2 regions of the Bacillus sp. Marseille-P3661 genome follow, and region 2 is predicted to be linked to the other one. Evidence: riboswitches for the same ligand, from Rfam matches in the RefSeq annotation. Region 2 holds a riboswitch; the other holds the start of a gene.
The links. Region 2 has a riboswitch for S-adenosylmethionine ahead of C1724_RS15130 (methionine ABC transporter ATP-binding protein). Riboswitches for the same ligand answer to the same signal wherever they lie in the genome.
Positions count from the first base shown of each region.

Region 1: linked by a shared signal. The riboswitch ahead of C1724_RS02480 (acetyl-CoA C-acyltransferase) and the one ahead of C1724_RS15130 (methionine ABC transporter ATP-binding protein) in region 2 are both predicted to bind S-adenosylmethionine.

Region 1 covers NZ_LT965953.1:549,479-552,883, reverse strand. Annotated here, with positions in the region: gene C1724_RS02480 (acetyl-CoA C-acyltransferase) at 154-1,323, opposite strand; SAM riboswitch class I at 1,422-1,527, opposite strand; gene C1724_RS02475 (urease accessory protein UreH domain-containing protein) at 1,699-2,430, opposite strand; gene C1724_RS02470 (D-alanyl-D-alanine carboxypeptidase family protein) at 2,625-3,405, shown strand, end outside.
Region 2 covers NZ_LT965954.1:825,046-828,450, reverse strand. Annotated here, with positions in the region: gene C1724_RS15140 (Cof-type HAD-IIB family hydrolase) at 1-141, shown strand, start outside; gene C1724_RS15135 (hypothetical protein) at 242-772, opposite strand; SAM riboswitch class I at 1,154-1,262, shown strand; gene C1724_RS15130 (methionine ABC transporter ATP-binding protein) at 1,339-2,367, shown strand; gene C1724_RS15125 (methionine ABC transporter permease) at 2,357-3,019, shown strand; gene C1724_RS15120 (MetQ/NlpA family ABC transporter substrate-binding protein) at 3,036-3,405, shown strand, end outside.

The DNA.
Region 1 (3,405 bases), on a different contig from region 2:
CTATCAGTGCAAAGTAAGTATAAATCATCGTTTTCATCCTCCATAATTGTTTTTCTAGTAAAAACATTCAGTTTATAAAAATCTTCAGTCTTTTGTATTTACGCTATTAAAAATGCAGTAGTTTCGTTTATTACCGTTCGGTTTGGTTTACTTCTACCAGCTTTTTGGAACTTCTATTAAAACAGCCATGCCTTGGCCGCCACCGCCGCAAAGCGATGCGATTCCCTTGCCGCCACCTCGGCGTTGTAGCTCCTTCGCTACTGTTAGGACAAGACGAAATCCTGTTCCACCCAGCGGATGACCGATGGCAATCGCGCCACCATTAACATTCACTCGGTCATAGCCAATTCCTAGCTCGCGGCAGCTTGCAACAACAACACTTGCAAAAGCTTCATTGATTTCAAATAAATCAATATCATTCAAAGTTAACTTGGTCTTCTCCAACACCGCTTTAATGGCTTGCGCTGGCTTTGTATGCAAACTCGTATCGGGACCAGCAATTTCAGCCCATCCTAGAATTCGTGCTAAAGGTGTTTTGCCAAGATGCTCTGCTTTCTTTTCGGTGGAAACAATTCCTACACTTGCTCCATCTGTCATTTGAGACGCATTCCCCGCTGTGATCGTACCGTCTTCGACAAATGCCGGTCGAAGTGTTTCTAGTTTTTCTAACGTAGAATTGGGTCGAATGCCTTCATCGTCTGTAAATGTTTTCCCATTCAGTATTAATGGAACAATTTCATCTTGGAGCCAACCTTTTTGTTGCGCAGCAGCTGCCCGTTCTTGTGATAGCTGTGCATATTCATCTTGAGCTTTTCTATCAATCTTAAAGTCTTTATTTTTCAAATCTGTTAACACGCCCATTGAGTCGTCTGCTAACGAACACCACAAACCATCGTTAATTAATGTATCCGTCAGTTGCAGTGGTCCCATCGATTGTTCCTTGCGAAATGGCGCCGTGTACGGGGCATTTGTCATGGAGTCAAATCCACCGGTTATGTATAAGTCTCCTTCTCCAAAATGAATACGTCGCACTGCATCCGAAATTGAAGCTAAACCAGCTAAACAAACATTATTTAATGTAATCGCGGGGACTGACAACGAAACGCCTGCATCGATTGCGACTCTCCTAGCCGGATTCTGACCTTGCCCCGCTTGAAGTACTTGAGCTAGTAAAACACCATCCGCCTCACTTGCCACTTCTGGTACACGTTTTACTAATTCTTTTACAGCTAAAGTCCCAATTTCCTTTGCCTCTAAACCAGCTAAGCTGCCTTTCCACTTCCCAAAAGGTGTCCGAACCCCTTCTAGAATGACCGTATTCATATGCTCGCTCCATCCTTTCGTATAACTTTAATTTTTTCCATATAAAAAACCTCTTTCCAAAGAAAGAGGTTGAAGTCATAAACCATTGCGGCTTCGCCCTCTTATCTTTCAGACATTCCTGTCTGTTGGAAGTAGCACCATTCCCATATAGGGCGGTTGCCGGGCGTCATAGGGCCAAATCCCTCAGCCTACTCGTGATAAGAGTAAATATTTATTTTTTTACTGTTAAAAATTATTCGTTAATTTGATAAGTTAAACAATAACAAACTATAAACAGCACGTCAATAGTTTTTTTGTGTTTTTTAAAACGTATTTTACTGGGTGGCGAGATGTTAATGTTAGATTAAGAAACCTTGAGCAACTTTTTTTATTTTCCTATAGCCAATATGCAATTGTATCTAAAATTCCTAGGACGATCATGAACACTCCCGCGGTTCTTTGAATAATGGTCCCTATTTTCCTTCCTTTTTTCTTCATAGCAGACCCACTCATATCAAAATACCAAATTAAAAAGATCGCTATTATTATCGGTAATGAAGTACCGATTGCAAATATACTAGGTAAAATAGCTCCAAAAGAAGTAGAAAGTACAATAGGCATTAATGTGACAAAAAACAAAATGAACATAGTTGGACAAAAGCCTAACGAAAAGCCTGCCCCCATAAAAAACGCCCCTGTTCTCCCCACTTTTAAACGTTCCGGAATATTTCCGAGTGTTAACGTCCAATTCATTTTAATGATACCAAGCATAAACACACCAATTAACATAAGAATAGGGCCGATTGCTTTTCGAATCCACGGAAAAATTAACGTGAGGTAGTCTTGAAATTCCTTTCCTAATAGCCAGACAATAAAACCTAGCCCAGAGAAAACAACCATTTTTCCAAGTGTAAACCAAATCACGTCTGACCAAGCTACTTTATCTTGAAGGGAACGATTGCTATATATTGTGATTGCTCCAAGATTTCCTGTAAATTGACAAGGAGCCAATGCACCGACCAGTCCTAGAAATAAAGCAGCTAATATAGGGATCCCTTCAAATCCATACGCTAATTTTATTAATGGTTGGCTTAAGAAATTACTGATTTGACTTAGTATCGCATACATTTGATCCCCACTCACCCTTTCACTACTTGCCACACACGAAGAATATAGCTTGCCTACCATTATTATACTGCTCTTTTAAAATCCAAACAGTAATCAATGTAGTTCATGGGAATTTTAATATAATTTTGGAACCTAAAAACCACTATTGCAACGAATACTATTATAGACTGTAGTTTTAAGGAGAAAGGGGAATCATGGTAAAAAAAATAATTCTATTAACGTTAATTCATATTTTATTAACAGTGCAACTTCCAAATAATATATTCGCTCAGGATGGAAACGAAAGTTTGAGGATTGATAGTGAAGCAGCTGTATTAATGGATGCAAATACTGGATCTATTCTATACAGCAAAAACAGGAATACATCATTATATCCAGCGAGTTTAACTAAAATTGCAACAGCTATTATTGCAATTGAAGAAGGCGATTTAGATGATCTTGTTACAGTAAGTGAAAATGCAAGAAATATAGAAGGTACACGAGTTTATTTAGAAATTGGTGAACAAGTTCCCTTGCATAAGCTTGTGCAGGGAATCTTAATTAGTTCTGGTAATGATGCAGCAATTGCAATAGCTGAACACTTCGATGGGAGTTCTGCTGCTTTTTCCAATAGAATGAATGAATTTATTCAAAATAAGGTTGGATTAAAGAACACAACTTTTAGAAACCCGCATGGACTTTATCATTTAGAACAAAAAACAACTGCATATGATCTAGCTACTCTAACGAAATATGCGCTAAAAAATGATACCTTCCGTGAAATATTTGGAACAAGCAAACTAAAATGGGATGGACAAGGTTGGGACACAACCCTTTATCACCATAACCAGTTGGTAAGAAACTATGATGGTGCTACTGGTGGGAAAACAGGTTATATAGTTGAGTCAGGTAACACATTAATAACAACTGCCAAAAGAGCTAATACAGAGTTGATTGCAGTCGTATTAAAAGCTCCTTCGAAAGAGTTTGCATATG
Region 2 (3,405 bases):
GAGATGCTAACGTATGTGGCCAATAGCGTTGCAATGGGAAATGCCCATGATGATGTTAAAAAAGTAGCAAAACATATTACCAAGGATGTTAGTGAAGATGGTATTGTGTATGGCCTTGAACTGGTAGGATTATTGAAATAATCGAATTTAATCTTTTGGGGGCTCTAGTGTGACAGGCTAGCGTATTTTGTATCTTGTGAAAAGGCAGCTTTGGGCTGCCTTTTTGTTAATAAAAGTCTCTTTACCCATATATCGGATTCCATTCGATTTTTCCATACTTTTCATTTTCATAGAGCTGAATTTTAAAACGATTTTTTTTATAAAAACGGATCAATCGTCCGAGGTGGCCCCAATCTCTTTCGGCAAGCTCACCATAAATGAGCGCCATATTTTGTTGGATTGCAATGTCTTTAAGATATTTCATACATATCGTACCATACCCATAATTTTCTGGCCCTTTGATATCAGCTATAAAAATGGTGTGGTCTTTTTTAATAATAGTTTCCATACAAAAATCCCATTTTCCGAGATACGCAGTTTCACAGTCTTTAATTAAGATTTTTAATGAGCGTTTTTGCATTAAGCTATATACGATAACCCATTTTTCTTCTTTTGTTTGTTCAATACCCAGTATTTCGGCCTTTTTTGCGATTTCTTTTATGTTATCTTGCATACGCAAAAGTTGGTTTTCCATTTCACGCGATTTATTCAAAAGTTCATTTTTTCTAGTATTTAATGCATTTTGTAATACTCGTGTATGTCTAGGTAGCATAAATTTTACCTCCTTACAATTACTATCGTAACATATTAGAATTTGTATTTGTTGTTTAGAATGAATTACTAGAAATTTCATGTCGAAATATGTTGTTAAATTGTTAGAAATATAGTATTATTTAAAAATAATTTAAAAATTACTTTTTCAGATCTGGCAAAGAAATTGGCCCGATGAAATCTAACAACCACTAACTTCATAGAATGTTCTAATTCTAGCAAGCAATTTTTGAGGAAAAGTTAAAGTTTCTTCTTGTCGAAGTGGTTTTTTATTTTTTCTATATTAGTATATGGTACTAAAACATTAAATTCCAGTTGATCTTTTTAATGCTTTACCGTATTATTATATTAATAAACTAAAGTGTTAAACTATAATATAATCTCCTTATCGAGAGAGGTGGAGGGACTGGCCCTTTGAAACCTCGGCAACGGGTTCTTTTGTTTGAATACCGTGCTAATTCCTGCAAGTTTTTTAACTTGGTAGATAAGTTGAGCGGTATGATTAAATACTACCCTCTTCTTGTGACTATAGAAGAGGGTTATTTTTTTAACTAGGAGGTTCGCTTTGTGATTACCTTAGAAAATATTACAAAGACATATGATAGTGGTGGACAAAAGGTTCATGCTTTGAAAAATGTAAATTTAACTGTAGAAAAAGGTCAAATATACGGCGTAATTGGGTTCAGTGGTGCAGGAAAAAGTACGTTAATTCGCTGTGTGAATTTATTAGAAAGACCTACAAACGGAAAAGTAATGATTCAGAATCAAGATATAACGACGATTCCGAAAAGCGAGCTAAGAAAGGTACGTCAAAAAATTGGTATGATTTTCCAACACTTTAATTTATTGCAATCAAGAACTGTATTTGGAAATATAGCCTATCCTTTACAATTAGCAAAAGCTCCTAAAAAACAAATACAGGAACGAGTAACGGAGCTTCTTGAATTTGTTGGATTAGCCGATAAAGCAAATATGTATCCAGATCAACTATCAGGTGGACAAAAACAAAGGGTGGGTATTGCAAGAGCCCTTGCAACATCACCAGATATCTTACTTTGTGATGAAGCAACATCTGCACTTGATCCGCAGACGACAGATTCAATTTTAAAACTTTTAAAGCAAATCAACCGTGAATACGGTATTACTATTATGATGATTACTCATGAAATGCATGTTATTCGCGAAATTTGTGACCGTGTAGCTGTAATGGAATATGGAAATGTAGTAGAAGAAGGAAGTGTATTTGATGTCTTCTCACAACCTAAAACGCAAACGGCCCAAAACTTTGTGAAAACAGTAATGCAGGATGCAATTCCTTCTAGTGTGCTTAGCCTTCTAAACAATAAAGAGGGAGGCGCAAATGTATATAAAATTACATTTGTTGGAGAAAATGCTGGAAGTCCAATTCTCTCTGAGGTTGCTAAAAAGTATAATATCGATGTAAACGTGCTATATGGCCAAATTACTGAGCTACAAGAAAGACCCTTTGGTAACTTAATCGTAGAATTTATCGGTGACCAACAAGAAATTAACAAGGCGGTTGCTTACGTAGAAAGTAGGGCATCAATTAAGGAGGTGATCAATCATGGGGGTTAATTGGGATACGTTTTGGCTAAAGATAGTTGAGGCAACATGGGATACAATTGTGATGGTTGGTTTTTCCCTACTATTTGCTACTATTATCGGTGTGCCATTAGGTATTGCGTTAGTAGTAACAAGAAAAGGCCATTTGCTAGAGCAAACTGTTGTATTTAATATTTTAAATGGTATTGTGAATATCTTTCGTTCAATCCCATTCATCATTCTTATGGTTGCGATCATACCGTTTACAAGATTTATAGTAGGTACTTCAATAGGTACTGCTGCAGCAATTGTTCCGCTGATCATATTCTCTGCACCATATATTGCTAGATTAGTAGAGAGTTCGATCCTAGAAATTGATCCTGGTATCATCGAAGCTGCGGAAGCGATGGGGGCAACACCTTGGCAAATCGTTTTTCAAGTTTTAATACCAGAAGCGCTAAGCTCACTAATATTAAATATTACGATTGCCACAATTGGTTTAATCGGTGCATCTGCAATGGCAGGAGCTGTAGGCGGCGGTGGTTTAGGTGACTTGGCTATTGCTTACGGTTACCAACGCTTTGAAACAGAAGTTATGATCATCACTGTAATTATCCTAGTTGTAATGGTTCAAGGGTTACAATCTCTTGGAAATAAACTTTCAAGGGTTATAAGAAGAAGATAAAAAAGGAGATAGGAAAATGAAAAAAACTTTAACATTTTTATTAAGTTTAGTTTTATTAGTAGGAGTGGCTCTAGCTGGTTGCTCAAGTAATTCATCTGCACCTGAAGAAACAACAACGGAAACAACTGAAACAGAAAGCACAGAACCTGTAAAAATCACAGTTGGATTAAATGGCTCAGGTGTACCAATTTGGGAGTATGTAAAGGAAAAAGCAGCAAAAGAAGGCATTGAAATTGAAATGGTAGAATTTGCGGATTACGTTCGTCCAAATATGGCTTTAGCTGATGGTGACATAACAATCAATGCATTCCAAACAGTTTCGTATTTTAACGCTTTTATCGAAGAACATAACTTAGATTTAGTTCCAATTGGTACCACTATTATTG